DNA from 3 places in the Streptomyces sp. NPDC048462 genome. Region 1 is predicted to be linked to each of the others. Evidence: riboswitches for the same ligand, from Rfam matches in the RefSeq annotation. Region 1 holds a riboswitch; each other region holds the start of a gene.
What was found. A riboswitch is a leader RNA that binds a small molecule or an ion and turns the genes downstream of it on or off. The one in region 1 is predicted to bind cobalamin.
Positions count from the first base shown of each region.

Region 1 (10,472 bases):
GCGACGACTTCACGCACGCTCAGATCGAGGCCGGACGGAGTGTCCTGCACCACTGCGGCCAGGGTGCGCGCCAGCCGGCGCGGTGGCAGTGACCAGGTGTCTTCGCCGTCGACGCGGACCGTTCCGGCTGCCGGCCGCAGTATGCGGTAGACGGCGCGCAGCAGGCTGGACTTGCCGCTGCCGTTCGGTCCGACGAGGCCGATCGTCTCCCCGGGGCGGGCCGTGAGCGTGACGTCGTGGACCAGTCGCCGGGCCCCGGCCGTGAGCGTGACGCACTCGACGCGCAGTTCGGCCGCCGTCATGCCGCGCCTCCGGCGTTCCTACGGGCGTCGCGTCGCATCAGCCACAGGAAGAAGGGCCCTCCGCACAGGGCGGTGAGGACGCCGACCGGCATCTCCTGCGGTGCCGCTACGGTCCGCGCTGCGATGTCCGCCAGGACCAGGAAGGACGCGCCCCCGAGCGCGGCGGCGGGCAGCACACGCCGGTGGTCAGCGCCGACGAGGAGCCGTACGGTGTGCGGCAGCATCAGTCCGACGAAACCGATCGGTCCGGCCGAGGCGACCAGCACTCCGGTGACGAGCGAGACGAGCACGAACATCCGGGCCCGGAAACGGGCGACGTCCAGGCCCATGGTGGCGGCGGCCTCCTCGCCGGCGAGCAGCAGGTTCAGGTTCGGGGACTGCACCATGAGGACGGCGATGCCGAACAGCAGCGCCAGGCCCGGCAGCCACAGCGAACCCCAGGACACACCGCCCAGGCCGCCCAGCGTCCAGGCGAGGACCGTGCGCGCCTCGTTGCCGTTGTCCGTCGTCAGGAGCAGCAGGTTCAACAGCGCGCTGAGCACTGACGCCACCGCGACCCCGGCCAGGATGAGCCGCAGCGAGGTGATGCGGCCGCCGGTGCGGGCGGCGGCGTAGACGAGCACGAGCGCGCCCAGTGCCCCGGCGAACGCGGCCGCCGACAGGGACACCGTCCCGAAGAGGCTCACCCCGAACACGATCACCGAGACCGCGCCGAGCGAGGCGCCGGAGGACACCCCGAGGAGGTACGGCTCGGCGAGCGGATTGCGCACCAGCGCCTGCAACGCCGTACCGACGACGGCGAGACCCGCGCCGGTGACCGCGCCGAGCAGGACGCGGGGCCCGCGCACGTCGAGGACGATCGTCTCCCGCGCCCGGGTCCAGGTGGGTTCCGTCCAGTCGGCGCCGAGCGCATGGGTGACGATGCCCCACACCTGGCCGGGCGGCACGTGCACCGAGCCGAAAGCGAGTCCTGCGGTCGAGCAGGCGGCCAGTAGCACCGTGAGCCCGGCCAGGGTGAGCGCGAACGCGGCCCGGCGGCGCGGCTTCACCAAGGCGGTGTTCCCGGCGTCCGCGGTGGACGCGGTCACTTGAAGCTGTCCGGGTGCAGCCCGCGCGCCAGGTCGCCCACCGCGTCCGCCGAGCGGACACCGACGAGGGTGTCGGTCAGCGGCAGCACCACGAAACGCCTGTTCCTGATCGCGGGCACGTCGGCGAGGGCGGGCTGGGAGAGCAGGAACTTCTTCTTCTGCGCGACGCCGGTGCCCGCGTAGTCGTAGATGGCGATGACGTCGGGCTTGCGGTCGACGACCTGCTCCCAGGAGACGTCGCCGAACACGTCGTCCAGGTCGGAGAAGACGTTCTTGCCGCCTGCCAGCCTGATCAGCTCGTTGCCCAGGCCCTTGCCGCCGGCCGTGAAGGCGGACTTGTCGCCGCTGTCGTAGACGAACACGGAGACGTCACGCGCGTCCTTCACGGCCTCGCTCGCCTTGCCGGCGCGGGTGCGCAGCTCGGAGACGAGGGTGGCGGCGCGATCGGGGACGCCGAAGATCTTGCCGATCGTGCGTATCTCGGTGTACGTGTCCTCGATGGTCACCCCCTTCTTTCCGGCGCAGTTCTCCCGGTTGAGGTAGGTGTCGATGCCCGCGTCCCCGAGCGCCTCGCGTGAGCGGCCCTCCTTCTCCGCGAATGCGCTGGCGTACCCGCCGTAGACGAAGTCGGGATCGGTGTCGAGGACCTTCTCGAACGACGGCGCCTCCTTCGACAGCTGCGGGATCGACGCGAAGTCCTCGCGCAGCGCGGGCAGGATCGCCGAGTCGGGGTACGACGTACCGGCCATCCGGTCCTTGAGCCCCAGCGAGAGCATCACTTCGGTCGGATGCTGGTGGATGGTCACCGCACGGGACGGCGGCTTCGTGTACGTCGTCCTGACACCGCAGTTGTCGATGGTGACGGGGAAGCCCTTCGCCGCCGAGGCGCTCGCCTCCGGGGAGCCGGCGGTGGCCCCGGACGAGCCGCAGCCGGCCGTCAGCACAATCGCCGACAGCACGGTGAGGGCTGCGGCGAGGCGCGCGGGACCGCGCCCGCGTGGGGCTGCGAACGCCGCGGGCGAGGGGGAGAGCGAGAAAAGGGGACGGCTGTGACCGTCGTGCATGGGAAGCCTCCTGCGGAGTCCGCGCTCCTCGGATCGGGCCCGCGGCAGGTCAGTGACCTGACTTCCGCGCACGTCCCGTGGGACACGCGCGGTCACAGTGGCGGGACCGCGCCGGATTCGCACCGGCTTCCTGATTCCTGCCGCGGCTTTGACCTGGTGATCGTACGTAATGACCGGATGGACGAGGAAACCGGGTCGGCGCCGGGTCACTGGTACTCCTCGCCAAGCTGCCGAGCGCCGTGCGCCGGTGCGAACGAGGCCCGGTCTGGGCGAGGAAGCCCCGGCCGAACCGGGCCACGAGCAGGATCACGACCACCACGAACGCTGCGAGCGCGAGACGGGAGGGCGCCGCGTAGTCGGCCGCCCTCGGGTCGTTCCCGACGACAAGACTCACCCCCACCCCGATCAGCGCGAGGTCGACCACCGTGATCACCACACCGCTCACCAGCGGCGGGAAGAACCGCACGGCCTTCGCGAACGGGTAGGCGACCAGCAGCCCGAACACCCCCGCCGCCAGCATCGATCCGTACACGGCCTGGATGCCGTACTCCCCGGCGATCAGGATCATCGGCGTCACCGCGGTGAACGCCGCCCCCGCCATCACCGGCATCCGTACCCCGAGGATCCGGCCGACCCCGGCTCCCTGGATCATCGTGACGACGCCCGCGACGAGCAGATCGGCGTTGATGAGCACGGCGATGGTCGAGGCGTCGAGGCCGGCCGCCGCGCCGAACACCAGCGGTACGGTCACACACCCCGTGTACATCACGAGCACGTGCTGCAGCCCGAGTACCGCAAGCCGCCCGGACCCGGGCCGGCTGCTCCCTGGGGACGTCGTCACGTCACCCACCTCTCTCAGCGCTTGAAGTTGGCGGCGATGCGCTGCTGGATGTAGTCGGCAGCCGTGATCGGCGGATAGCGGCCGTCCGGCCCCTCGATCACCACGTCACGGTCCGCCTGTGCGAAGAACGCGATGCTGTGGCGGGCGGCCCTGTCGTCGCCCGGACCCGGCGACTTGACCCGGTGGAAGTTCGACGGCAGCCGGTCGTCGCTCCACCGCATCAGCATGTCACCGATATTGCAGGTGATCACGTCGTCGGCCGGCTCGACCGGCGTCCACTCCTGCGCTTCGGCCTCCCTGCCAGGGCACACCTGAAGCCCGCCCTGCCCGTCCCGCTGGAACAGCAGCGTGAGGCAGTCGAAGTCCGTGTGCGCGCCCGCCCGCCACACACCGGCGGGGATCTCGGCGTCCTCGGGCACCGCGAAGTAGTGCAGCATCCGCAGCGTCGACTGGTACTGGTCGCTCGCCGGGCGGTGGGCGCGGGCGAAGAACCCGTCGGGCAGCCCCAGCCTGTCGGCGAAGCAGGACAGCACGCGCATGGCAAGGTCGCGGCACTGCGCCTCGAAGGCCAGGGTGCGCTCGCGGAACCCGGGCAGAACGTCGTCGGGCCACAGCCCGTCCATGTGCGGGCGGGTCAGCTGGTAGGACTCCTTCTGGTCGGGCGTTCCGATCGACGGGCGGACCTGGGTCATGGACTCCCAGCCCGAGTTGAGGCCCCTCTTCAGTCCGTGCCGGGCCTTGGTCCCCTCCGGCAGTGCGAAGAAGCGTGCCGCGTCGGCGAACGCGGCGTCCACCGAGGGCTGTTCGATGCCGTGGTTGACGAGCTGGAAGAAGCCGATGTCCGTGGCGGCGGCCCACAGCTCCTCGGTGATCGCGGCCTTGCGGTGCTCGAAGCCGGTGAGGTCGATGCGGCGGATCTCCCGGACGGAGGTCTCCGTCCCGGCCCCGCCCATGCGGGTCTCTTTGTCCAGCTCGGCAAGGTGGTAAGCGGTGTTGGTCATCGCGGCTGTCGCTCCTCGAAGCGATCGTGGTGTACGGGATGCAGTCACCGCCCCTGCGATCCCCACCGCCGGCTCTCAGAGGCCCGCGGGCACGGCCGCGGCGGACCCCTTCGCGGGCCCGGCGCCGTGGGCTGGCGCGGGCCCCGGTCACCCGGGACCCGCACGCGATGTGCTCAGCCTGCCCGGCGCGTGTTTCCGCCGCGGCTCACGGTGTTACGCGGCCGTAAAGCCGAGCCGGGCCGCCAACTCCGCCGACGGCAGCCGGACATGCTCCCCGTCGCGCACCAGGACCTCCCCGCCGACCATGACGGCCGCCACGGTCCTGCTGCCCGCACAGGTCAGCAGGGTGGCACCCGGGTCGCGTACGGGAAGGCACGCGTAATCCCGGTCGAAGCGGTGCAGCACCAAGTCCGCCTGCATCCCGGGCCGTACCCCGTCCGGGCGCTCCTCCAGGCCGAGGACCCGGTTCGCGCCGTTGGCGGCCAGCGCGAACATCTCCGGGAAGCCGAACAGATCGGCCTTGCGGTGCGCGGCCCGCTGCACATACGCGCCGATGCGCAGCGCCTCCAGGATGTCCTGGGTGTCGTTGCTGGCCGCGCCGTCGACACCGAGCCCGACCCGCAGTCCGGCCGCCAGCATGTCGGGCACGGGAGCGATCCCGCTGCCCAGGCGCATGTTGCTGAGCGGGTTGTACGAGACACCGACCCCGTGCCGCGCCAGCGTCGCGCGACCTGCAGCGTCCAGCTCCACACAGTGCACCGCGAGCAGCCGCTCCCACAGGAAGCCGGCCCGCTCCAGATATTCGACGGCTCCGACCCCCGCGTGCTCACGGCACATCACGTCGTCGGTCGCCGTCTCCAGGAGGTGCAGCGAGACGGGCAGGCCCCGCTCGTCGGCGTAGGCGCGCACGGCCCTCATCCCGTCCGGCGTCAGGCACCGCGGATTGGGCACCGCCACTGCGACCTCGACCCGGCTGCCGTGCGCGGCCGCTATCAGCTCGTCCGTGTGGGAGAGGGCCTCCTCCAGCGGCTGCATCAGGCGCGGGTCGAACCCCCACTTGCGGCTGAGGTCGCCGCGGTCGGCGACGCCTCGGCACAGCACGGCCCGCACCCCGCTGGCGCGCAGCGCGCGCAGCACGGCGTCGTGCACGTCGGGCGACGGGTGCGGCCACATGTGCTCGACGAGCGTGGTGGTGCCGCTGCGCAACGCCTCCGCGGCGGCGGCCGTCGCGGTCGCGTACGCCCGCTCGGGCGTCAGCAGCGCCGCTTCCTCGCCGACCGCGCTGAGCCATGCGAGCAGCGGCAGTCCTTCGCCGATGCCGCGCAGGCCCGCTTGGAAGAGATGGGTATGGGTGTTCACGAGTCCGGGCGTCAGATGCCCCCCGGCGCCGTCCAACACGATCTCTCCCGGCGGAAGTTCGCCGTGAGGCAGGAGAGCTCGGACGCGGCCGTCGGCCAGGTGCACGTCCATCCCCGCGTGCCAGGTGCCACCGCTGAAGACCGTGACGTCCGTGATCGTGTCGAGGGTCATCGGGAGAGGTCCTTCCGGCGGGGCGTGTGGTGGAACAGCAGGTTCAGGGCGAAGGCGACGATGCCGGTGACGGCGATACCGCTGTCCAGGACCGGGCGCGCGTAAGACGGCAGAGGGGCGTAGAAGTCGGGGGCGCCGACCGGGATCATGCCGAGCGCGAAGGCGAGGGTGACGGTCAGCAGGTTCCGCGAGTCGGTGAGATCGGCGCGGGCCAGGACGCGCAGGCCCACCGCGCCGACCGTGCCGAACATGACGAGCGACACCCCGCCGAGCACCGGTCCCGGCACGGCGGCGACGGCCGCGCCGAGCACCGGGACGAAGGCGAGCACCACCATCAACGCTCCCGAAAGAGCCACGACATGACGGCTTCGCACCCGTGTGACACTGAGCAGCCCCACGGACTGCCCGAACGTCACGATGGGGAACGAGGCGAGTGCCCCGGACACGACCGTCGCCGCGCCGTCCGCACGCAACGCCCTTACCACGGTGGGCGCGTCGTCGCCGCGTTCCACGATCTGCCCGACGGCGAGCGTGTCACCCACCGACTCGACCATGTTCACCAGTTGCACGACCAGCATCGCCGCGACGGCCGGCACGATGAACGTGGGCGCGCCGAAGGCGGTCGGATCGGGAGCGGTCACCACGTGCGCGTCCGCGACGCCCGTACCGTCGAACAGGCCCAACTGCACGGCGATTACGGTCCCCGCGGTCATCGCGGCGAGTACCGAGTACCGAGAACCGGGCGAGCGCGGGCGGCGCGAGCAGTTCCGCCACCACGACGAGCAGCACGGTCACGGCGGCGAGCCCGAGCCCGCGGCCGCTGCCGCCGCCGCCGTTGATCAGTCCTGCCGCGGACGGCACGAGCGAGAACCCGATCACGGCGATCACGGTCCCGGTGACCAGCGGCGGGAACAGGTGCAGCCATCGCCCGAACCACGGCGCGATGGCCACCGTCACCAGGCCGGACACGATCGTGGCCCCGAACACGGCCGCGAGCCCGTGCTCCTTCCCGATCAGCACGGCGGGCGTGATCGCGGTGAATGTGGACCCCATGACGATGGGAAGCCTGGCCCCGAACCACTTGACGCCGAGCGACTGCAACAGCGTGGCGAGCCCGCTGACCAGCAGGTTGGCACTGATCAGCAGCCTTATCCGGTCCTCGGGCAGATGGAGCGCGCTGCCCACGAGTAGCGGCATGGTCGCCATGCCCGCGTAGGCGACGAGCAGGTGCTGCAGGCTCAGCGGCACCAGGCGGCGCAGCGGCGGGCGTACGTCCACGGGGTGAGGCCCTTGCGCGGGCGCGACAGCGTGCTCGGCGACAGCCATCGTTCCTCCCTGAAAGCTAGGCGGAAGACGGCTGGTTCGCGCCGGGGCACGACAGTGGCCCCGCACACACGGGCCGTTGCAGCCATGGCCGGTGTGAGGGCGACCATAGGGACACCGTGTTTCGCCCGCGTTGCGCCGGGAATTCGGGCACGGAGCCGGATGGCGCCCCGCTCCACATCGGCTCAGACCCATCGTGGACTGCGACACGCTCTCCGTGGGCGTCGAGGTGATCCCCGACATCACGAGCGGCTCCAGAGCGCCCGTCCCTGGCAGGCACGTCTACTGCCGGAGTCGACACAGGATTCAACCGTGGAACCGGGGGCACGCTGAACTCCATGACCCGCGGGGAGAAGAATTACTACTAGCTGACCGATGCGCACGGCCGTAGGGAAAGCTGAGGCGACGTCGAATACTTGGGAGCGTCTGATGCGAATCGTTGTCGGACTTTTCATATTCATCTTTGCGGGATTTTTTGTCGTATCTTCCAAGCGGCTCAGCCGATCTGCCGGAGGCAGTCAGGCGCTATCGCAAGGTATGCAGGCCTGGAATCGTCTGCTATTCGTCCTTATTGGTGGAGTCCTTTCTCTCGCCGGCCTGGCCTATGCTTTCGGGCTCTTTGGGTAATCCCTTCGTGCGGCAATGCATGGGTTTATGTGTCAGATAGCGGTATTGCGCCGGTGTGAGCCGGTCTTCCGCCTGAAGGATCTTCAGTGGCGCAACGACCGGTAGCGAAGATCCCGCTCTCGGTGACAAGGTCCTACGGCTCCGAACCGCACCGCGACGCCCTGCGCTGCGCAAGCGCAGGGATCCTGCCCGTCGCCTCCCGCAAGGACCGCCCCCAACGGCTCAAGTGCCTGGGCAAGGTCGGCTGCGCCTGTCGCGTCGATCCGCAGATGATCCAGCTGTTCTACAGCCGGCCCCTTCTGCGAGGATGAGCCGTATGAGCGTGCGTAGGAGGAACCGGGTGCGGGTGTCAGGCCGCGCAGGCGCACCGGTGGTGGTGCTGGCGCATGGTTTCGGGTGCGACCAGAACATGTGGCGCCTGGTCGCGCCGACTCTGGAGCGGGACTTCACGGTGGTGGTCTTCGACCACGTGGGCGCCGGCCGTTCCGACCTGGCGGCATGGAGCAGGGACCGGCACTCCAGCCTGGACGGATATGTCGAGGACGTCCTGGAGATCTGCCGCGACCTGGACCTGGGGCCGGTGACGTTCGTGGGGCACTCGGTGAGCGCGATGATGGGCGTGCTGGCCGCCGTCCGGCATCCCGAGCTCTTCGCGGGCCTGGTACTCCTCGCTCCGTCACCCTGCTTCATCGACGACCCCTCGGCCGGCTACCGCGGCGGCTTCAGTGCCGAGGACATCGAGGAACTCCTCGAATCCCTGGACGCGAACTACCTCGGCTGGTCGGGCGCCATGGCCCCGGTCATCATGGGCAACCCCGAGCGCCCCGCGCTGGGCGAGGAGCTGACGAGCAGCTTCTGCGCCACGGACCCCGAGATCCAGCGGGTCTTCGCCCGGGTGACGTTCCTCTCCGACAACCGCGCCGACCTGGAGCGGGTGACCGTGCCCACCCTGGTCGCCCAGTGCTCCAGCGACGCCATCGCCCCGCCCGAGGTCGGCGCCTTCGTCCAGTCCCAGATCAAGGGCAGCCGCCTGATCACCCTGACCGCCACCGGGCACTGCCCCCAGCTCAGCGCCCCGGAGGAGACCGCCGAGGCGATCAGCCGCTTCGCGGGAGCTCTGGGGTGATGCCCCGGACCGATGGCGACCAGGACCGCGAACCGGAATCCGGCGGACGCACCGACGACCAGACGTTCTCCGCCCTGCTGGAGGACAGCGCCGAGGACCTCTACGAGCACGCCCCCTGCGGCTACCTGTCCACTCTGCTCGACGGTCAGATCGTCAAGATCAACACCACCCTTCTCGACTGGCTCGGCCACCGGCGCGGCGATCTGGTGGGCCACAGGAAGTTCTCCGATCTCCTCACCGTCGGGTGCCGTCTCTACCACGAGACCCACTTCGCCCCGCTGTTGCGCATGCAGGGCGAGATCAGCGGCATCGCCCTGGAACTCAAGGCCGCCGACGGCCGCCGCCTGCCCGTCCTGGTGACCTCCACGGTCAAGACCGGCAGTGACGGGCAGCCGCTGCTGATCCGCACCACCGTCTTCGACGCCCGCGACCGCCGCTCCTACGAACAAGAACTGCTGCGCGCCCGCCAGGAGTCCGAGCGCGAACGCGAACGCCTCCAGCAGCTCAACGCCACGCTCCAGCGGACGCTGCTGCCCCCGACCCTGGCCAACGTCCCGGGCTTGAACGTGGCCGCGCACTACCACATCGCCTCGATCGACGAGGTCGGCGGCGACTTCTACGACCTGTTCCCCCTCGCCGCCGGAACCTGGGGCATGTTCCTGGGCGACGTGTGCGGCAAGGGCGCCGCCGCCGCGGCTGTCACCTCCCTGGCCCGCTACACCCTGCGTGCCGCCGCGGTCTACGACCCCGACCCGGCCGCGGTCCTGGGCAACCTCAACACCGTCCTGAACCACGAGTACAACGGCATCGACCCCCGGTTCTGCACCGTCCTGTTCGGCCTGCTCACCCCCGACGGCGAGCGAGGCGGGTTCCGCATCACCCTGGCCAGCGGCGGACACCCGCCCGCGCTGCTGCTCCGCGCCGACGGCACCGCCGACTACCTGCCCACCCCCGACGGCCAGCTCATCGGCGCCCTGCCCGACGCCCACATCTCCACCACCACCTTCCGCCTCGATCCCGGCGACACCCTGCTCCTGCACACCGACGGCCTCACCGAGGCCCACACCGCCATCGCCGGTGACCGCTACGGCGACGAGGCCCTCCTCGACTTCGGCCGCGCCCTGGCTCCCACCACCGCCGAGACCACCGTCTCCGCGATCCGTGAACTCCTGGACACCCTCGGCACCGGGGTAGACGACGACACCGCCGTCCTGGCCATCCACGTGCCCCGGCCCGACCGTAAAGAGCAGCAGTGACCCAGCTCAGCACCACCTCGCGTACCACCCCCGCCGGGCCGGTTGTCACCCTCAGCGGCGAACTCGACCACCACAGCGCACCTCAGGTCCGCGCCATGCTGCCCGGACTGGACATCGGACCGGGACAGCAACTCGTCGTCGACCTCGGCGGTCTCACCTTCTGTGACTCCAGCGGCATCACCGTCCTGATCGCCGCACGCAACCAGGCCCTCGCCAGGAACGCCGGCATCGTCCTGGCCGCCGTCCCCGAACGCGTCAGGCGGATCTTCACCATCGTCGGCCTCGACCAGGTCTTCCCGACCCATCCCACCGTT
Region 1 is NZ_JBICXG010000004.1:233,494-243,965, forward strand. It holds gene ACGFU6_RS09540 (ABC transporter ATP-binding protein) at 1-302, opposite strand, end outside; gene ACGFU6_RS09545 (FecCD family ABC transporter permease) at 299-1,390, opposite strand; gene ACGFU6_RS09550 (ABC transporter substrate-binding protein) at 1,387-2,454, opposite strand; cobalamin riboswitch at 2,484-2,626, opposite strand; partial or broken gene ACGFU6_RS09555 (solute carrier family 23 protein) at 2,777-3,220, opposite strand; gene ACGFU6_RS09560 (isopenicillin N synthase family dioxygenase) at 3,310-4,296, opposite strand; gene ACGFU6_RS09565 (amidohydrolase family protein) at 4,510-5,826, opposite strand; gene ACGFU6_RS09570 (uracil-xanthine permease family protein) at 5,823-6,539, opposite strand; partial or broken gene ACGFU6_RS09575 (solute carrier family 23 protein) at 6,613-7,392, opposite strand; gene ACGFU6_RS09580 (hypothetical protein) at 7,863-8,087, shown strand; gene ACGFU6_RS09585 (alpha/beta fold hydrolase) at 8,093-8,902, shown strand; gene ACGFU6_RS09590 (PP2C family protein-serine/threonine phosphatase) at 8,902-10,158, shown strand; gene ACGFU6_RS09595 (STAS domain-containing protein) at 10,155-10,472, shown strand, end outside.

Region 2 (10,472 bases), on a different contig from region 1:
GAGCCGCTCGCCTCGCGCAGCGCCTCGCGGGTCCGCGCGTCCCACACGCCGAGCCTCTTCAGCTCGTCCACCAGGTAGGCGTTGACCTGGAGGAACTCACCGCTGAGCGTCTCGCGCTTGAAGAGGTTGGAGACCTGCGGCTCGATGCACTCGTACACGCCCGCGATCGAGGCGATCGTGGCGGTCGGCGCGATGGCCAGGAGCAGCGAGTTCCGCATGCCGCTCTTCGCGACCCGGGCGCGCAGCGTGTCCCAGCGCTCCGGCCAGTTCAGCTCGGTCTCGTAGTGGTCGGGGTGCAGCACACCGCGCGCGGCCCGCGTCTCGGACCACGCGGGCAGCGGGCCCGAGCGTTCGGCCAGCTCGCAGGACGCCTCGTAGGCGGCGAGCATGATCCGCTCGGAGATCTTCGTGGAGAGCGCGCGGGCCTCGGGGGAGTCGAAGGGCAGCCGCAGCTGGAAGAAGACGTCCTGGAGACCCATCGCGCCCAGCCCCACCGGCCGCCAGCGGGCGTTGGACCGGCCGGCCTGCTCGGTCGGGTAGAAGTTGATGTCGACGACCCGGTCCAGGAAGGTCACGGCGGTGCGCACGGTGGCGTCCAGCCGTTCCCAGTCGATCGTGCCGCCCTCGACGAACGCGCCGAGGTTGACCGAACCCAGGTTGCAGACGGCCGTCTCGCCGTCGTCGGTGACTTCGAGGATCTCGGTGCACAGGTTCGAGGAGTGCACGACGCGGCCCGGCTCGGCGGTCTGGTTCGCGGTCCGGTTGGAGGCGTCCTTGAACGTCATCCAGCCCTGGCCGGTCTGGGCGAGGGTCCGCATCATCCGGCCGTACAGCTCACGGGCCGGCATCGTCTTGCGGGCCAGGCCCTTGGCCTCGGCCGCCCGGTAGGCGGCGTCGAACGCGTCGCCCCACAGGTCGACCAGCTCGGGCACGTCGGCCGGGGAGAACAGCGACCACTCGGTGTCCGCGTCCACCCGGCGCATGAACTCGTCCGGGATCCAGTGCGCCAGGTTCAGGTTGTGCGTGCGCCGCTGGTCCTCGCCCGTGTTGTCGCGCAGCTCCAGGAACTCCTCGATGTCCGCGTGCCAGGTCTCCAGGTAGACCGCGGCGGCGCCCTTGCGCCGGCCGCCCTGGTTGACCGCGGCGACGGAGGCGTCGAGCGTCTTGAGGAACGGCACGATGCCGTTGGAGTGCCCGTTGGTGCCCCGGATCAGCGAACCGCGGGCCCGGATGCGGGAGTACGAGAGGCCGATGCCACCCGCGTGCTTCGACAGCCGCGCCACCTGGTGGTAGCGGTCGTAGATCGAGTCCAGCTCGTCCAGCGGCGAGTCCAGCAGGTAGCAGGAGGACATCTGCGGGTGCCGGGTGCCGGAGTTGAAGAGCGTGGGGGAGGAGGGCAGGTAGTCCAGCCGGCTCATCAGCCGGTACAGGGCCGCGACCTCGTCCAGGGCGCGCTCGGAGTCGTCCTCCGCGAGCCCGGCGGCCACCCGCAGCATGAAGTGCTGCGGGGTCTCGACGACCTGGCGGGTGATCGGGTGGCGCAGCAGGTAGCGGCTGTGCAGGGTGCGCAGCCCGAAGTAGCCGAACCGGTCGTCGGCGCCGTCGGTGAGGGCCCGGTCGACCAGCGCGTCGAGAGCGGCCGCGTGCAGCGTCACGAACTCGGCGGTGCGGTCCGCGATCAGGCCTTCGCGGTGGCCCACGGCGACGGACGCGGAGAAGGACGTCGCGCCCTGGCCGGCCGCCTCGTCCGCGATGGTGCGGGTGAGGAGGCGGGCGGCGAGCCGGGAGTAGGCGGGATCCTCGGAGATCAGGCCCGCCGCGGCCTCGGTGGCCAGCGAGCTCAGCTCGGCCTCGTCCGACCGGGCGTTGCGGCCGCGCAGCGCGGCGCCGGCGACGCGTCCGGGGTCGGTGTCGGGCAGGTCCGCGGTGAGGGCGGTGAGGGTCCGCAGAAGTGCGGTGCCCGGTCCGTCGCTCGTGGGTCCCGTTGATTCGGCCGCTGAAACCGGATCGGCTGGCGCGATGGTCACGTGGTGCTCTCCCTCGCTCGGCTCTGGGCCGGCGGGGGAGCGGGGCAGCCGGGCGGAGCGGGGCCCGGTCGGGGCAGCACTCCGTGCGGCGTCCACCGGCCCATCCACGAGGCCCGGACGTCTGGGCATCCGGTTCGGTCGAGCCGGATGCGCTGTCGGCAGGTCCTCGGACTCGGAGGTGCGCAAAAGCACACCGAATACACCGTTGCGGGACAGTTCCGGATTCGCACCGGATTTCCCTGCGGCGACAGCGAGCACGAGCATACATGTGGGGGCCGCTGGATGAGGCAGCCCCCACATGTTGTGTCGCGTGACCGATCAAGAGACCGCCGGGAACTCCAGGCGGTATGTCAGCAGCGAGAGCCCTTCGATGGGATACCAGTCCTTTTCGGGGGTCCGGACGAAGCCGAGGCGCCCGTAGATCCTATGGGCCCCGCGCATCGCCGGCTGCGTCGACAGGACGATGCCGGTGACCCCCGGGGTGGCTCGTGCGCGGTCGATACAGGCCCGGACGAGCGCCTCGCCCGCCCCGGCCCCACGTGCCTCGCGCGAGACCGCGAGCATCCGGAACTCGGCCTCGTCCGGCGCCGCGATGTCGGCCCAGCGGTTGCCCGGCGGCGCGTAGGTGACCCCGCCGAGGACCCGGCCCCGCGCGTCCGCCGCGACGAGCACCTCGGCCTCGGCGGCCCGCCGGGGGACGTCGCGCAGTTGCACCAGATACGGGTCGTCGGCGCCGAAGTCCAGCAGCCCGTCCCCGAGATAGGCCTCGGCGGTGATCTCGCCGAGGGCGGCGTACTCGGCGGGCTCGACCGGCCTGATGGTTATGTCCATGCACGGAAGTCTGCCGCACCCGCGGGCGGCGCCGGCACGGGTTTTCCCCGGCGGCTCCGGCGGCGCTGCCCGAGGGTTCCCCGGACGCGCGAACGGGCCGCCGCTCCCCACGTGCTGGGGTGCGGCGGCCCGTGGCGCCTCGGTCAGTGACCGCCGGGCGCACCGGCCGTGGCCGGCGGGAGCTCCGTCTTCACGCCCGGGTCGCCCGCGTCGGCGGTGTAGTCGGCGGGAGAGGTCTCGTCGATCCCCGCAGGCGCCTTCACGGCGTTCAGGACGAAGGTGAGGACGACGGTCACCACGACGTTCAGCACGAACGCCGTCAGGCCGATGTAGCCGATCTCGCCGATGCCCGGGATCTCCTTGGACGAGCCGCCGAAGTGCGCCTGGGTGGGGCTGGCGACCCCGTAGGCCGCGGCCGTTCCGTAGACCATGCCGACCGCCCAGCCCGCGAGCAGCGCCCAGCGGTGGAACCACCGGGTGAAGAGGCCGCCGACCAGGGCGGGCATCGTCTGGAGGATCCAGATCCCGCCGAGCAGCTGGAAGTTGATCGCGACCGTCTTGTCCATGGTGAGGACGAACGCGAGCGCGCCGACCTTCACCAGCAGCGACACCAGCTTGGAGACCTTGGTCTCCTGGGCGGGCGTCGCGTCGGGCTTGATGAAGTCCTTGTAGATGTTCCGGGTGAAGAGGTTCGCCGCCGCGATCGACATGATCGCCGCGGGGACCAGGGCGCCGATGCCGATGGCGGCGAACGCCACGCCCGCGAACCAGTCGGGGAACATGTTCTCGAAGAGCTGCGGGATGGCCAGCTGGCCGTTGTCCACCTTGACCCCGGCGGCGATCGCCATGAAGCCGAGCAGCGCGAGCAGCCCCAGCATCAGCGAGTACAGCGGCAGGATCGTGGTGTTGCGGCGGATCACGTTGCGGCTGCGGCTGGAGAGCGTCGCCGTGATGGAGTGCGGGTACATGAAGAGCGCCAGCGCCGAGCCCAGCGCCAGCGTGGCGTAACCCCACTGGCCGTCCACGCCGGGCGCGAGCGCACCGGTCGGCTTGGAGCCCGGCGGGCCGTTGAACTTCTCCTGCGCGGCGGCGAAGATGTCGTCGAAGCCGCCGAGCTTGATCGGGATGTAGATGATCGCCACGAGGATGACCAGGTAGATCAGCCCGTCCTTGACGAACGCGATCAGCGCGGGTGCGCGCAGGCCCGAGGAGTACGTGTACGCGGCGAGCACCGCGAACGCGATCAGCAGCGGCAGGTCCTTGACGAACCAGTTGGTGTCCTCGCCGCCGCCGACGCCCATCACGTCCAGCACCGCCTGGATGCCGACGAGCTGGAGCGCGATGTACGGCATGGTGGCGAGGATGCCGGTGACCGCGACGGCCAGCGAGAGCCCCTTGGAGCCGAACCGGCCCCGGACGAAGTCCGAGGTGGTGACGTAGCCGTGCTTGTGCGAGACCGACCACAGGCGCGGCAGGAAGGTGAAGATCAGCGGGTACACCAGGATGGTGTAGGGCACCGCGAAGAAGCCGGCCGCGCCGGCCGCGTAGATCGCCGCCGGTACGGCCACGAAGGTGTACGCGGTGTAGAGGTCGCCGCCGAGCAGGAACCAGGTGACCCAGGTGCCGAAGGACCGTCCGCCCAGGCCCCATTCGTCGAGGCTGGCCTCGTTCTCCGCCTTGCGCCACCGGGCGGCCATGAAGCCGACGACCGTGACGGCCAGGAAGAAGAAGATGAAGACGCCGAGCGCGATGCCGTTCACGCCGTCCTTCATGCGGACGCACCCCCCTTGCGGGCGCGCTGGTCACGCTGCCACAGCTTGTACGCGATCATCGTGAGTGCGGTCGAGATGAGCACCCAGAGCATCTGGTACCAGTAGAAGAACGGGATGCCGATGAAGGTCGGGTCGATCTTGGCGTACGAACTCACCCAGAGCATCGCCACGAACGGCGCGATGAGGCAGAGGGCGATGACCACCCGCACGGGTGTGACCGTGGGCGGCTTTCCTCCTGGGTCCGCTGGCTTTCCTTCTGGGTCTGCTGACATGGCGGCGACTCCGTCCCCTCGCTGATCACCTTTGCAATGCGCAGGAAATCTAGGCGAGGGTCCCGGCCAGCGTCACCCCCTGTCCGCATTGCGGTCCGGCAACGGTCCTCCGGCCGGCGGCGGGTGGCAGGAATGGTCCCCGGCGCCGGCCAAGTGGTGGGGGATGTGGTTCAGACCAATGGCGGGACGAAGGGCTGACCGGGGGACGGGAAAGCCCCCGCGGAAGCCGTTCCACGGGGGCTGTCGGGGTGGTGCGCCGGGGGTGCCGGTCAGTCCAGCGGACGCTTCAGGCGGGCCACGAACTTGTAGCGGTCACCTCGGTAGACCGAACGGACCCACTCGACCGGCTCACCCTGCTCGTCCAGCGAGTGACGGGAGAGCATCAGCATCGGCAGGCCCACATCCGTGCCGAGCAGTCCGGCCTCGCTCGGGGTGGCGAGCGAGGTCTCGATGGTCTCCTCGGCCTCGGCCAGCCGGACGTCGTACACCTCGGCCAGGGCCGTGTAGAGGGAGGTGTACTTCACCAGTGAACGCCGCAGCGCCGGGAAGCGCTTGGCCGAGAGGTGGGTGGTCTCGATCGCCATCGGCTCACCGCTCGCCAGCCGCAGCCGCTCGATCCGCAGCACGCGGCCGCCGGCGGTGATGTCGAGGAGTCCGGCGAGCGTGTCGTCGGCCGTGACGTAGCCGATGTCCAGCAGCTGGGACGTCGGTTCCAGTCCCTGGGCGCGCATGTCCTCGGTGTACGAGGTGAGTTGCAGGGCCTGCGAGACCTTCGGCTTGGCGACGAAGGTGCCCTTGCCCTGGATGCGTTCCAGCCGGCCTTCGACGACCAGTTCCTGGAGCGCCTGGCGCACGGTGGTGCGCGAGGTGTCGAACTCGGCCGCCAGGGTCCGTTCCGGGGGTACGGGGGTGCCGGGCGGCATCGTGTCCGTCATGTCGAGGAGATGCCGCTTCAGCCGGTAGTACTTCGGAACGCGCGCGGTACGCGTCCCGGCGCCCCCGCCCGTCTCGGTCTCCGAACTGCCCCCGTCGACGCCCATGGCCCGCCTTCCCGACTGCTGCGCTGCTGCCGTCACCGGCTCCTCCGTCTGTCGCGGCTCACATGGTGGCACGGTCCGGTCACGGCTCGTCGCCCTCCCTCAGATGTCGGTCCTATAACGGACGCGAGTGCACTTCTTATACACCCTTGACACCCCTAAAGGTCTAGGCCAAGCTCCCGGTACTGGTCTAAACCATTAAAGACCAGGTTCCAGCCCCAGTAGTACTCGTCGACGTTATTTGCGCGGTGGGCGGGGGTTGCAGCATCCCTGAGGAGGGTGGCGTGAAGCGCAAGCTCATCGCGGCGATCGGCGTCGCGGGCATGGTGTTCGGCATGGCGGCCTGTGGTTCGGACGACGACAGCGGCGACGGCAAGAAGGCCGGTGCCGAAGGATACGCGGGCCAGACCCTGACTGTCTGGACGATGTCCGGCTCGAACCCGCCCGGTTGGACCAAGACGGTCACCGACGAGTTCGAGAAGAAGACCAAGGCCAAGCTGAAGATCGAAGTCCAGCAGTGGAACGGTATTCAGCAGAAGGTCACCACGGCGCTCTCCGAGTCCAACCCGCCCGACGTGCTGGAGATCGGTAACACCCAGACCCCGGCGTACGCCAAGACCGGCGGTCTCGCCGAGCTCGCCGACGTGAAGAAGGAGATCGGCGGCGCCTGGCCCGACGCGGTCAACGCCCCCTCCGTCTTCGAGGGCAAGCAGTACGCGCTGCCGTGGTACTTCGGTAACCGCGTCGTCATGTACAACAAGAAGGTCTTCAAGGACGCCGGTATCACCGAGACGCCGAAGACCCGCGCGGATCTCTTCAAGGCCTTCGACGCCATCAAGAAGAAGGGTGACGCCGAGCCGATCTACCTGCCCGGCCAGAACTGGTACTTCTTCGACGGTCTGCTCGTCGGCCAGGGTGTCGAGCCGGTCAAGAAGGAAGGCGACAAGTACGTCTCCAACCTGGCCGACCCGAAGGTCGCCGCGGCCATGGACGTGTACAAGAAGTACCAGTCCTACTCCAAGGCCCCCAAGGACAAGGACGAGGCCACCCCGCAGCAGGCCGAGGTCTTCGCCAAGGGCAAGACCGGCGCCATCATCGCGATGGGCTACGAGGCCGGCACGGCCATCAAGGCCAACCCGAAGCTCGAGAAGGACATCGGCTTCTTCACCATCCCCGGTGAGACCGCCGAGAAGCCCGAGGGTGTCTTCCTCGGTGGCTCCAACTTCGCCGTCGCCGCGGGCAGCAAGAAGCAGGACCTCGCCAAGGAGTTCCTGAAGATCGCCCTCAGCGAGGCGAACGACGGCGCTCTCGTCAAGGAGGCCGGCTGGACCCCGAAGTCCGAGGCCATGCAGAAGTTCGCCGTGGGCCAGCCCGCCGCCGAGGCCGCCGGCCCCGCCGCCGCCAAGTCCGGTGGCACGACGCCGCTGATCCCGGAATGGGCGCCGGTCGAGAACCCGCCGAACCCGATCAAGACCTACATGACACTGGTCCTGCAGGGTAAGTCGTCCGCCGCAGCAGCCAAGCAGGTCGAGGGCGAGCTCAACAAGCGCCTGAGCCAGCAGCAGTAGTCGCAGCAGCGCGACACACTCCGGGGCGGCGGGCATCCACCCGCCGCCCCGGCTGTACGCACCGTTCCTGTAGGGCTCTGTTGGAAGTGATGACGAGCATGGCAGTAGAGACCAATCCGTCGGACGTGGCTAAGACAGCCGCAGGCGGGGGCCACGGCGGGCAGCCACCCGCCGGACCGGGCGGCAAACCCGGGCGGAAGCTGGGCGCGGGGACAGCGGCCTATCTGCTGCTCGTACCAGCGCTCGCCGTGACGGCGCTCCTCCTCGGCTATCCCCTGGTGAAGAACGGCATGCTGTCGTTCCAGAACCTCAATATGGGGCAGCTGATCCGGCACGCCACCGAATGGAACGGGTTCAAGAACTACAAGGAGATCCTCGGTGGTGAGGACTTCTGGCGCGTCACCGTCCGCACCATCGTCTTCACCAGCATCAACGTCGCGCTGATCATGCTGCTCGGCACGCTGGTCGGACTGCTGCTCGCACGCCTCGGCAAGAGAATGCGGCTGACGCTGCTGCTGGGCCTCGTGCTCGCCTGGGCCATGCCCGTCGTCGCGGCGTCCACGGTCTACCAGTGGCTCTTCGCCTCGCGGTTCGGCATCGTGAACTACGTACTCGACAAAATCGGCTTCCACTCCATGGCCGAGTACAACTGGACCGGCTCGCAGCTCTCCACCTTCTTCGTGGTCGGGCTGCTGATCGTCTGGGGGTCGGTCCCCTTCGTGGCGATCAACCTCTACGCCGCCACCACGACGATCCCCAAGGAACTGTACGAAGCCGCCTCGCTCGACGGAGCCGGCAGCTGGAAGAGCTTCACCTCGGTGACGTTCCCGTTCATCCGGCCCTTCCTCTACGCCACGACCTTCCTTGAGGTCATCTGGGTGTTCAAGGCGTTCCCGCAGCTCTTCACCATCAACGAGGGCGGTCCCAACCGCCTCACCGAGACGCTGCCCATCTACGCCTTCGTCGAAGGGGTCGGAAACCAGCACTACGGCATGGGCGCCGCGATCTCACTGCTCACCATCCTGATCATGCTGGGGCTGACCTCGTACTACCTCCGCATCGTTCTCAAGCAAGAGGAGGACGAGCTGTGAAGCGCTCACTGCTCAGCCGCATCTGGCCCAACGCAGCGGCGATCTTCCTCTTCGCCGTCTTCGTCTTCCCCGTCTACTGGATGTTCAGCACGGCGTTCAAGCCGACCGGCGACATCATCACGGAGACGCCGGTCTGGTTCCCGACCGACGTCACGTTCGACCACTTCAAGACGGCGTACCACGCACCGGACTTCTTCACGCTGGTCAGGAACTCACTGACCGTCACCGTGCTCGCGGTCGTCTTCTCGCTCATCATCGCGCTCTTCGCGTCGTTCGCCCTGGCGCGGATGCGGTTCAAGGGCCGCAAGAGCATGATCCTGGTCTTCATGATCGCGCAGATGGCCCCGTGGGAAGTCATGGTCATCGCGATCTACATGCTGGTCCGCGACGCGGACATGCTCAACAGCCTGGTCCCGCTGACCCTCTTCTACATGGTCATGGTGCTGCCCTTCACGATCCTGACGCTGCGCGGCTACGTCGCCGCCGTGCCCAAGGAGCTGGAGGAGTCCGCCATGGTCGACGGGTGCAGCCGCCCGCAGGCCTTCATCAAGGTGATCCTGCCGCTGCTCGCCCCCGGTCTGATGGCGACCTCGCTCTTCGGCTTCATCACGGCGTGGAACGAGTTCCCGCTCGTGCTCATCCTCAACAAGGAGCCCGAGTCCAAGACGCTGCCGCTCTGGCTCTCCCAGTTCCAGAGTCAGTTCGGCGACGACTGGGGCGCCACCATGGCGGCGGCCTCGATCTTCGCGATCCCGATCCTGATCCTCTTCGTCTTCCTGCAGCGTAAGGCCGTCAGCGGTCTCACCGACGGTGCCGTGAAGGGATAACGCACCCCATGACCACCCTCGTATCCACCACGGACACCGTCACCCGCGACGCCCTCGCCGTCCTGCAGCCGGGGTTCACCGGCACCACGGCACCGGACTGGCTGCTGCGCCGGATCGGCGAAGGCCTCTCCTCCGTCGGGCTGTTCGGCCGCAACATCGAGACGCCCGGACAGCTCACCGCGCTCACCGCCCAGCTCCGCGCCGAACGCGATGACGTACTCGTCGCGATCGACGAGGAGGGCGGGGACGTCACCAGGCTGGAGGTGCGCCACGGCTCGTCCTTCCCCGGCAACCTGGCGCTCGGCTCCGTCGACGACACCGCGCTGACCCGCGCCGTCGCCCAGGAGCTGGGCCGCCGGCTCGCCGCGTGCGGCGTCAACCTCAACTGGGCGCCGTCCGCGGACGTGAACTCCAATCCCGGCAACCCGGTCATCGGGGTGCGGTCCTTCGGCGCCGAACCCCAGCTGGTCGCCCGGCACACCGCCGCGTACATCGAGGGCCTCCAGGCCGCCGGCGTCGCCGCCTGTACCAAGCACTTCCCGGGGCACGGCGACACAGCGGTCGACTCGCACCACGCGCTGCCGCGCATCGACGTGGACCTGGAAACCCTGCACGCGCGTGAACTGGTGCCCTTCCGGGCGGCGATCGCGGCGGGTTCCAAATCCGTGATGAGCGCGCACATCCTGCTTCCCGCGCTCGACCCGCACCGCCCGGCGACCCTCAGCCCGCAGATCCTCACCGGTCTGCTGCGCGAGGAGCTGGGCTACGACGGACTCATCGTCACCGACGCCGTGGAGATGCAGGCCATCGCCTCGACGTACGGGATCGAGCGAGGCTCGGTCCTCGCGATCGCGGCGGGCGCCGACGCGCTCTGTGTCGGCGGCGGCCTCGACGACGACAGCACGGTGCTCCGGCTGCGCGACGCGCTGGTCGAGGCGGTCCGTGCCGGTGAACTGCCCGAGGAGCGGCTGGCCGACGCCGCCGCCCGGGTACGGGCCCTCGCGTCCTGGACGCGACGGGCCGGGGGGGCTGTCCCGGAGCCGGGCG
Region 2 is NZ_JBICXG010000026.1:19,424-29,895, reverse strand. It holds gene ACGFU6_RS31555 (ribonucleoside-diphosphate reductase subunit alpha) at 1-2,027, opposite strand, end outside; cobalamin riboswitch at 2,167-2,304, opposite strand; gene ACGFU6_RS31550 (GNAT family N-acetyltransferase) at 2,346-2,858, opposite strand; gene mctP (monocarboxylate uptake permease MctP) at 3,002-4,630, opposite strand; gene ACGFU6_RS31540 (DUF3311 domain-containing protein) at 4,627-4,833, opposite strand; gene ACGFU6_RS31535 (GntR family transcriptional regulator) at 5,172-5,942, opposite strand; gene ACGFU6_RS31530 (extracellular solute-binding protein) at 6,224-7,507, shown strand; gene ACGFU6_RS31525 (carbohydrate ABC transporter permease) at 7,606-8,598, shown strand; gene ACGFU6_RS31520 (carbohydrate ABC transporter permease) at 8,595-9,425, shown strand; gene ACGFU6_RS31515 (glycoside hydrolase family 3 protein) at 9,434-10,472, shown strand, end outside.
Region 2: linked by a shared signal. The riboswitch ahead of ACGFU6_RS31555 (ribonucleoside-diphosphate reductase subunit alpha) and the one ahead of ACGFU6_RS09550 (ABC transporter substrate-binding protein) in region 1 are both predicted to bind cobalamin.

Region 3 (10,472 bases), on a different contig from region 1:
GCTGGTGCGGGGCGGCGGCCTGCACGGTGGCGGCCAGGTGCAGCTTGGTGAGCGCGCCCTGCGGACGCCGTGCGCCGGTGGTACGCCCGTGCTCGGTACGCGCCCGGGAGCGCCGCCCCGCCGCGCCCTCGCCCAGGCCGGGCACGCTCAGCATCTTCGTCCGGAACGGCTCGCCGGCCCGCACGGGCTGCTGCTCGCCGCCCCCGACGGGCTGCCCCTGCCCCGGCTCCCGCTCCTTGCCCTGCTCGGGCACGGACTGCTCGGGCCCCGGCCCCTCGGGCGTGTCGTCGGCGCCGTCTTCCGGCTGCGGCGGTGTGTCGGGCCCGTCGCCCTGCGGGGGCGGGCCGCCGCCACCGGGGCCGTCCGGGTCCGGATCCTCGTCCTCGCCGCGGTTCTGCTCCAGCGTGTCGTCGAGCTTGTCCTCGTCGAGCCCCGGCGCGTCGAACGGATTGCGCCGGCGCCGGTGGGGGAGCGCGAGCAGGGCGGCCTGCCGTACGTCCTCGGCCTGGACGTCGGTGCGCCCCGCCCAGGCGGCCAGTGCCGTGGCGGTCCTGGCCATCACGATGTCGGCCCGCATCCCGTCGACCTCGAAGGCCGCGCAGGTGGCCGCGATCTGCCGCAACGCCCCGTCACCGAGCCGCACTTGCGGCAGCAGTGCCCGCGCGGCCGTGATCCGGTCCCGCAGTGCGCCCTCCTCCTCGGCCCACCGGGCGGCGAAGGCGGCGGGGTCGTCGTCGTAGGCGAGCCGCCGGCGCACCACCTCGACCCGCAGATCGGTCTCGCGCGAGGCGGCGACCTCGACGGTCAGCCCGAACCGGTCCAGGAGCTGGGGCCTGAGCTCGCCCTCCTCCGGGTTCATCGTCCCGACGAGCAGGAAGCGCGCGGCATGCCGTACGGAGACGCCTTCGCGCTCCACGTACGAGGCGCCCATGGCGGCCGCGTCCAGCAGCAGGTCGACCAGGTGGTCGTGGAGGAGGTTGACCTCGTCCACGTACAGGATGCCGCGGTGGGCGTCCGCGAGGAGCCCCGGCTCGAAGGCCTTCACGCCCTCGGCCAGCGCCCGTTCGATGTCCAGGGCCCCGACGAGCCGGTCCTCGGACGCGCCGACGGGCAGCTCGACCGTCCGCGCCGCCCGTGACGCGCCGGGCGCCGGCTCGTGCGGGCCGTCGGGACACGCCGGGTCGGGCGATGCGGGGTCGCAGGAGAACCGGCACCCCGGGACGACGGACACCTCCGGCATCAGCGCGGCCAGCGCGCGCACGGCGGTGGACTTGGCGGTGCCCTTCTCGCCCCGCACCAGCACCCCGCCGACGGCCGGCGAGACGGCGTTGAGCAGCAGGCCGAGCCGGAGATCGTCCTGCCCGACGATGGCGGTGAAGGGGTACGGCGTACTCACAGGGCCTCCTTGGTGGCGGCGGTTTCCAGCGGTTCCGACGGGCGTTCGGGCCCCGGTGGCGGCTGCGGGGCGGGGACCGGTGTGCGGGGTCCCCGCACGGCCGGGCTCCCGGGGAGCGGGGGCGCTCCCGGCGGGATGAAGGGGAGTCCGGCGGGAGCGCCCGACTCGATGAGCCGCCACAGCGCGTCGGTGTCGGCGTGTTCCTCGATGAGGTCACCGAGGCGGTCGAGCTGCTCCTCGCGCAGTGCGGCGAAACAGGTGCCGGGGGCGGGGACGAAGCGGCGCCCCGCGGCCCGCGCGACCTCGGCCAGGAAGCGGCGGCGGAACGCGTCGCTCTCCAGCGAGCCGTGCCAGTGGGTGCCCCACACCGCGCCGGACCGGCAGCCGTCCAGGCGCCGCCCCCGTGCGTCGGTGAGGAACGGCTCGCCGCCGCGCACGTCCGCGACGCCGTGGTGGATCTCGTACCCCTCGACGGGGGCGCCGAGCGCCTCGCCGACCGGCCGGGCGAGGGTCTTCTCGCGGTCGAACCGCACGCGTACGGGGAGCAGGCCGAGCGCGTCGACCTGTCCGGCGCGCGACTCCACCTCGTCCTCGATGTGTTCGCCGAGGATCTGGTAGCCGCCGCAGATGCCGAGGACCGGGCGGCCCTCGGCGGCGCGCCGCAGCAGCGCGTCGGCAAGGCCGCGCTCGCGCAGCCAGGCCAGCGCCTTCACCGTGCCCCGGGTGCCGGGCACGATGACGAGATCGGCGTCGGACAGCTCCTCGGGACGGTCCACGAACCGCACCACGACGCCGGGTTCGGCGGCCAGCGCGTCGACGTCGGTGAAGTTCGACATCAGGGGCACCGCGCACACGGCGACGCGCAGGACGTCCTCGCCGTGCGGGGGCGCGACGACGGACTCGCGCACGGTGCCGCGCAGCGAGACCCGCAGCCCGTCCTCCTCGTCGATGCCGAGGCCGTGGGCGAACGGCAGCACTCCGTACGTGGGCCGCCCGGTGAGACCGAACAGCATGTCCAGGCCCGGCTCCAGCAGTGACACGTCACCGCGGAACTTGTTGACCAGGTAGCCGGCGATCAGTTCCTGGTCCTCGGCGGCGAGCAGCGCCGTCGTACCGAAGAACGAGGCGAAGACCCCGCCGCGGTCGATGTCCCCGACGACCACCACCGGGAAGCGGGCCGCCCGTGCGATGCCCATGTTCACGATGTCGGTGCGCCGGAGGTTGATCTCCGCCGGACTGCCCGCCCCCTCGCAGATCACCGCGTCATACGTGGACCGGAGCTGCTCCAGGCAGTCCACGACGGTGGACAGCAACTGCTCCTGCCTGCCGCCGTGGTAGCCGCGGGCGCTCATCTCACCGACCGCGCGCCCCATCAGGACGACCTGGCTGGAGCGGTCGCCGCCGGGCTTGAGCAGCACCGGGTTCATCAGCGCGGTCGGCTCCACCCGGGCGGCCTGGGCCTGCATGGCCTGGGCCCGGCCGATCTCGGCGCCCTCGCGGGTGACGAAGGAGTTGAGTGACATGTTCTGCGCCTTGAACGGCGCGACCTTCACCCCCTGGCGCACCAGCCAGCGGCAGATGCCCGCCGTGACGACGCTCTTGCCCGCGTCCGATGTGGTCCCGGCGACCAGCAGTCCGCCGCTCATGTCGGTCTCCGTCCTGAGGTGCGCGCACCCGGGGCAGGTGTGCCCGGACCGCGCGTCGAGGTGATCCGCCGTGCCGCGGCGCCCGCGCCCAGCCGGGCCGCCACGCTCACACCGAGGGCCAGCACGCCGATCCGGCGCGAGAGCCGTACGGCGCGTTCGATGTCCTTCGTCCCCACCGCCCGGCCGGCGGCGCCGTTGAGTACGGGGCGGTGCTCGACCCGGCCGCCGTAGGCGAGGGTGCCGCCGAGCCGTACGCCCAGCGCGCCCGCGAACGAGGCTTCCACCGGGCCCGCGTTGGGGCTCGGGTGCCGGTGGGCGTCCGTACGCCAGGCCCGCAGCGCACCCCGGGGCCGTCCCCCGGCGGCGACCGCGAGCAGCGCGGTCAGCCGGGCGCCGGGCCAGCCCACGAGGTCGTCGAGGCGGGCCGAGGCCCAGCCGTAACGCAGATGGCGGGGCGACCTGTGCCCGACCATCGCGTCCAGGGTGTTGGCGGCCCGGAAGCCGACGAGCCCGGGGACCCCGCCCAGCGCGCCCCACACCAGTGCGCCGACCACGGCGTCGGAGGTGTTCTCGGCGACGGACTCCACCACGGCACGGGCGATCTGCGGTCCGTCCAGGGACTGCGGGTCACGGCCGCACAGGCGGGGCAGCCGCTCGCGGGCCAGTTCGAGGTCGCCGGCGGCCAGCGCGCCGCCGATGGACCGGGCCTCGCGCCCGAGCGACGTACCGCCGACGACGGACCAGGTGGCGGCGGCGGTCAGGGCCACGGACGCGGCGGGACGGCGGCGCAGCGCACGGGCGGCCAGTGCCGCGCCTCCGGCGGTGCCTCCGGCGCAGACCAGGGTGTGCAGCGCGCCCCACCCGCGGTGGTCGCGCCACAGGCGGCGTTCGATGCCTGCCGCGGCCCGCCCGAAGGCGGCGACCGGATGTCCCCGGCGGGGGTCACCGAGCAGCAGATCACCGATCAGACCGGCCGTGGCGCCGTACGCGAAGATGCGATCGGCACGCACGGTTCAGCCGGCCGTCGCGCCTCGGACGCCCTTGGTGCGGGCAGCTGGCGGCGGGGGAGACAGGGATACGGACGCACGGCGGCCGGGCATGGCGATATGTCCTCACTCAGGGTCCGCGCCCTGGTTCGACGTGATCGGCGACCAGAGTCTCCTGGCTCCCGGATCCGCAGTACCCCCGGTCTTCCAGCCCACTTGGCGTGGACCGTGACTTCCGGTGGTGGGGGACTGCTCCCCGGTGACAGTGGCGGGACCGCGCCGGATTCGCACCGGCTTCCTCTGCTGTCGCCGTAATGGCTCCGGCAGTCCACCACGCTCCGCGAACGCCAGTCAACCTACCGTTGACCTGCGGCGGCGCAGTGTGCTGAGACCCACATCGGGCCGGCCGCACGCGAGGTGCGGCCGGCCCGATACGGCGGATGGTTCAGGTGCGGTGGGTCGGGGACTGCGGCTCAGGCGACGATCATGTAGATGCCGTAGGCCACCGCCGCCGCGCACAGCCCGAAGCAGGCGTACGCGCCCGCGCGGGCGAGCATCAGGGACCCGCCGGCCTGACCGCCCGGTGCGGCCGCCTCGGCCTGCCGGGAGAGGCCGACGATGCCCAGGGTGAAGAGGCCCACCAGCGCGACGGTGGCGACGAGAGAGACGCCGAAGACGGTGCCGAGGGCTGCCCAGTCGATGTTCATGGAGGATCTTCCTTACACCGTGGCAGGTCGTGCCGGGTCGGCGGCTACGGGCCCGGCCGGGGCCGGGATGGTGGTCTTGAGGTCATGCTGGGCCTGGGCCGCGGTGGGCGGCGGGCTGACGGCCGCGATGGCGGTGGTGACGACCCCGGCGGGTTCGGCGTTCCCGCCGGCCGTTGCGCCGTTCTGGCCGCCGGGCCCGACGTCGTCCTGGCCGACCGGCTTGCGGCGGGACAGGACCCAGATCGCTCCGGAGCCCGCGACCAGCAGCAGGGCGACGAGCACGACGCCCCAGGTGCCCTGCTTGGTGAGGAACTCCGCCCCCGCGCCGACCAGACCCGCGGCGGGCAGCGTCAGACCCCAGGCGACGAACATCCGGGTGGCGGTGGACCAGCGGACCACACCGCCCCGGCGGCCGAGGCCGGCGCCCATCACCGCACCCGAGCAGGACTGGGTGGTGGAGAGGGAGAAGCCGAGGTGCGAGGAGGCCAGGATGACCGTGGCCGCACTGGTCTGGGCGGCGAAGCCCTGCGGCGGCTTGAGCTCGGTGAGGCCGCTGCCCATGGTGCGGATGATGCGCCAGCCGCCCAGGTAGGTGCCGAGCGCGATGGCCAGACCGGCGCTGACGATGACCCAGACCGGCGGGTTCGCACCGGGGGAGAGCACCCCGCCGGTGACCAGGGCCAGCGTGATGATGCCCATGGTCTTCTGCGCGTCATTGGTGCCGTGGGCGAGCGAGACCAGCCCGGCGGAGGCGATCTGCCCGGCCCGGTAGCCCTTGGCGGTCGCCTTCTCCTGGGCGTCGTTACGGATCTTCCCGCCGATCCGGTAGGTCAGCCTGGTGGCCAGCAGTGCGGCCAGACCGGCGACGAACGGGGCGGCGACCGCGGGGAGCAGCACCTTGGTGACGACGGTGCCGCCGTCGACCGAGGACCAGCCCGCGGACATCACCGCGGCGCCGATCAGACCGCCGAAGAGGGCGTGCGAGGAGCTGGACGGCAGCCCGACCAGCCAGGTCAGCAGATTCCACAGGATGGCGCCGACGAGCGCCGCGAAGATGACCTCGGTTCTGAGGCCGTTCTCGTTGATGATCCCGCCGGAGATCGTCTTGGCGACCTCCACCGACAGGAACGCGCCGACGAGGTTGAGAACGGCGGACATCGCCACCGCTGTCTTGGGTTTGAGTGCGCCGGTCGAGATGGTGGTCGCCATCGCGTTGGCGGTGTCGTGGAAACCGTTCGTGAAATCGAACACTAGAGCTGTCACGATCACAATCGCGAGCAGCAGCGTGATGTGTTCCATTTACCCAGGCAATCGTTCGACGTCAGTGGCACGTGGAACGTAGGCAACCCGGGTGAACGGAAGATGAACTGAACAGGGCGTTGCGGTGACTCCAATCGGAGTGGCGATGCCCCGTTTGGCCGTGGTCCGACAGGGCGGGACGGGCGCCGGGCCGTGTGGGCCCGGAATCCGGGTCCGGCCGGCCTCCGGAAACAGGGCAGAAACATGGGCCGCTCATCAGTGGAAAGGATCTTCGTATGAGCGATCAGCGACAGGGTCCGGTCGAACAAGCCGTGGGCGTCGGACAAACCGCGGGCACCGGACGGGCCGGGGACGTCCGGCTGTCCGGGGACATCGGGCGGGCCTGGGGCGCGGTCGTCGCCACCGCCCGCCGGACGGCGGCCGACGGACTGGTCGTCGGCACCTCGGGCAACGTGTCGGCGCGAGTGGGCGGCACCGTCCTGGTCACCCCGAGCGGCGTGCCGTACGACCGGCTCCGCCCCCAGGACGCGGTCGGCGTCGATCTGGAGGGCAACCAGGTCCTCGGCGAGCTGGCCCCGACCAGCGAACTCCCGCTCCATCTCGCGGTCTACCGGAACACGACGGCGGCCGCCGTCGTGCACACCCACGCGGTGCACGCCACGGCCGTCTCCACGCTCGTCGCCGAAGTCCCGCCGATCCACTACGCGGCCGCACTGCTGGGCGGTCCCGTCCGGGTCGCCGCCTATGCCCGGTACGGCACCGACGAACTCGCCGCGAACATGCTGGCCGCCCTGCGGGACCGCACCGGCTGCCTGCTCGGCAACCACGGGACCGTCACCTACGGAGCAACCCTCGACGAGGCGTACGACCGCACCGCCCAGCTCGAATGGCTGTGCCGCCTCTGGCTCGCCGCGAGCGCCGTCCCCGGCCGCTCCCCGGCCCTGCTCACCCCGGACCAGCTGAGCGATGTCCGGGAGGCGCTGAAGGGGTACGGGCAGCCGGGCTGAGGCCGCCGGGGCGGGCGGCCTCGGCCCGGACGGCCCCCGCCCGCTGGCCGAGTGCGCGGGTGCCCATGAGACTGAGGGCGTGCGCCCGGTTACAGCGACGGCAGCAGTCGTCACCTCCCTCATCGGCGCCGGTGCGGCAGCGGTCGCGGCCGGCCGGTACGCCGGCGACGCCGCCCTCGGGGCGCCGTCCGGCCGTCCGTTCCCCGCCGACCGCAGACTCACCGTGCACGCGACGGCGGCGGGACAGGTCACCCTGACCCGTTCCTTCGCCGCGCTGCGCCCCGGCACCTACGGGCTGGCCGGTGACGACGTCCACGCCGTCGTCGGCCCGGTCATCGAGCAGGCCCACCAGGCCGCCGACACCGTCGTGCGCCGGCTGGAGCGCGTCAGCCACGGCACCCTGCGCCCCGGGGACAAGGTCCGCATCACACCCGAGGTGTACAGCGGCGACCCCACCGCGGCCCTCGGCCTCGGACACCGCGAGGTCGAGATCACCGGCGAACTCGGCGCCCTGCCCGCCTGGTTCGTGCCCGGCGCACGCGACACCTGGGTCATCACCGCGCACGGCATCGGCACCACCCGGGAACACCCCCTGAACCTGCTCCCCTTCCTGAACGGACAGCAGCTGCCGGTGCTCGACCTCGCCTACCGTGGCGACGCCGGAGCACCGCGCTCCCCGGACGGGCTCAGCCACCTCGGGGAGTCCGAATGGCGCGACCTGGACGCGGCCATCCGCTTCGCGGTCCGCTACGGCGCCGAGAAGGTCGTGCTGCACGGCTGGTCGACCGGCGCCTCCATGGCGCTCCACGCGTCCGCCAACTCCGCTCTCCGGGACCGGATCTGCGGCCTCGTCCTCGACTCCCCGGTCATGGACTGGGCCACCACCCTGCGCGCCCTGGCCGCCGCCCGAGGGGTGCCGTCCGCCCTGCGGCCGCTCGCCGTCCGGGCCGCCCAGGGGCAGACCGGGCTGAGCGGTGCCCGGCTCCTGGACACCTCGCTGCCCCGGACCCTGCACGTCCCCACTCTGATCTTCCACGGCCCCGACGACACCCTGGCGCCCTGGCAGCCCTCCAGGGTGCTCGCCGCCCGGCGCCCCGACCTGGTCGCCCTGCACCCCGTGGCACAGGCTCCGCATGCGGCGATGTGGAATGCCGACCCGGACTATTACGAGGAGACGCTGCGACGCTTCCTCACGCCCCTGATGTGAGCTGATGTGCCGCTTCGGCCGGTTGGTACCGGACGGTGCGCACCCCCCGGGACACCGGTGATCCGGGTTCCGTTTGGGCTTTCGGGCTGTCAGAGGCAAGACTGCTCCCCGTGACGTCCCGTACCCCGCGCGACTCCAGGCTGCGACTTGTCCGCCCGCGACCCCTCGCCACCGCTCACAAGGCCGTGATCACCCGGCGCACCAGGCCGGCACCCCGCCCGCCCGAGGGCACCCCGCCCAGGGCGGAACTGGCCCGCCAGGCCAGGACCGCTCTCGCCGACGCCGTGCGGATCGCCCGCTGGGCCGCCGGCGGCTCCCGCCCAGGCACCCCACCGCTGGCCCCCACGGCCCTCGAACGGGCCTCCTCGGAGCTGCAGTTGTCCCCGGGCCAGGTGCGGTCCGGCTGGGACCGGGCCCGGCTGGCCGGTCTCGTCGAACTGCACGGCGACACCGCACGGCCCGGCTGGCGGCTGCGCGCCTGGGACCGTGACGACTCCGCGGTGCTCCGCGGCTGGGTGGCGCTCTTCGACGCCTGGTCCCTCGTCCACCCCGCGCCGCGGGACATCGAGTCCACCGCGGTCGCGGAGGCCGTCGAGGCCGTGCCCCAGGTACTCTCCCTCCTCCAGCTCTCGGCGGGCCCGGTCACCGTGCCCGCCCTGCTCGACCTGCTGGGCCAGCGCGTCGCGGAACTCCACGAGGAGCGCTGCGAGGTGCCGTACGGGCCCCAGCCGCTGCCCGTCCCCGCCGAGGCCGCTCCCCCCGCCCACCCCGAGGCGCTGGTCGCCCTCCTCCTCGACTGGGCCCTGGAGGGGCTGGCCGCCGTCGGAGCGCTCACCCTCGGCTCCGGACACGCCACCCTCACCCCGCTCGGCAACTGGGCGGTCTGGGTCAAGCTGGAACAGATCTGCGTCGCCGCCCAGAGCCCGGCCGGGAACATCGAGCAGTCCGCCGCCGACATGCTGCTCGGCTGCGCCCGGCTCACCCCCGGACCGGCCCGCGCCGAGTACCGCGCCTGGCTGGCCGCCCGGCCCGTCGGCAGCGCCGTCGCGGAACTCCTCGCAGTGGCCCGCGGCCAGGACGCGCTGCTGCGCGGGCTCGCCTTCGAGGCGCTCCGGGTGGTCGGCGCACCCGCCGAGCCCGAGGTGCGCTCGGTGGTGGCCGACCCGTCGCTGCGCCCCTACGCGCTGCTGTGGCTCGCCGAGTACGACGGGGCCGACCCCGAGGACGCTCAGGACGTCCTCAGCCGCGAGGAGGCCACCTGGCTCTGGGTCGACACGGCGGCGGCCGTGGCCGACCACGGCGAGACCGCGCTGCTGGTCCGCCATCTCGACTCGGCCGTACAGGGCAGCGTCCCGGCCCTCCTCGACGAGGTGCGGGCCGTCGGCCATCCGCGTACCGTCCAGGTCCTGGTGGCGCTGGCCGCGGCCCACCCTGATCCCGCGCTCGCCAAGGCGGTCCGAAAGGCGGCCTTCCAGGTGCACACCGGCGGAGCCTGAGCGACCGGCCCGGCCGGCCCGGGGGGAGACCCCGGCCGGCCGGACCGCCGCCCCCGGGGTCCGCGGCCCGGGTCACGGGTCAGCCCGACGCCCCCGGGGAGTACGTACCGAAGGTCCACACGTTGCCCTCCGCGTCCCGTGCCATGTAGTCCCGCGAGCCGTAGTCCTGGTCGGTGGGCGGCATCAGGATCTCCACCCCGTGCTCCACCGCCCGCGCGTGGCGCGCGTCGATGTCGTCGACCACCACGTAGACACCGACCGGCCCGGACCCCCGCATCGCCTCCGCGAACCTCCCCTCGCGACCCTTGGAACCCAGCATCACCCTGCCGTTCCCGCAGGACAGCTCCGCATGCATCACGGTGCCGTCCTCGCCCTCGTACACCGCTTCCTCGGTGAAGCCGAGCGCCTCCGTCAGCGTCTTGATCGCGGCCTTCGCGTCGTCGTAGAGCAACGTCGGAAAGACCGACGGAACACCTGTCGTTGAGCCCGCCATCGTGCTCACCCCTTCTCGCCCGCTCAGGACCCCGCGCCTGACTCGTGTGTGATCTGTGTCTCAGTCTTCCACCGGGCACTGACAACGCCCTCCCGCGACGCCCGCGTCAGCGGAAGGTGTCGCAGCGGGCCGGGTCACCGCCGGTGAATCCGGTGGTGAACCACTGCTGCCGCTGCGCCGCCGAGCCGTGCGTCCAGGACTCCGGGGTGACCCGGCCCTGGAAGCGCTCCTGGATCCGGTCGTCCCCGACCGCCGCGGCCGCGTCGAGGCCGTC
Region 3 is NZ_JBICXG010000038.1:21,040-31,511, forward strand. It holds gene ACGFU6_RS36040 (putative cobaltochelatase) at 1-1,396, opposite strand, end outside; gene ACGFU6_RS36045 (cobyric acid synthase) at 1,393-3,042, opposite strand; gene ACGFU6_RS36050 (cobalamin biosynthesis protein) at 3,039-4,052, opposite strand; cobalamin riboswitch at 4,197-4,330, opposite strand; gene ACGFU6_RS36055 (hypothetical protein) at 4,502-4,735, opposite strand; gene ACGFU6_RS36060 (anion permease) at 4,748-6,034, opposite strand; gene ACGFU6_RS36065 (class II aldolase/adducin family protein) at 6,271-7,002, shown strand; gene ACGFU6_RS36070 (alpha/beta hydrolase) at 7,082-8,209, shown strand; gene ACGFU6_RS36075 (hypothetical protein) at 8,395-9,705, shown strand; gene ACGFU6_RS36080 (VOC family protein) at 9,785-10,198, opposite strand; gene ACGFU6_RS36085 (neutral zinc metallopeptidase) at 10,305-10,472, opposite strand, start outside.
Region 3: linked by a shared signal. The riboswitch ahead of ACGFU6_RS36050 (cobalamin biosynthesis protein) and the one ahead of ACGFU6_RS09550 (ABC transporter substrate-binding protein) in region 1 are both predicted to bind cobalamin.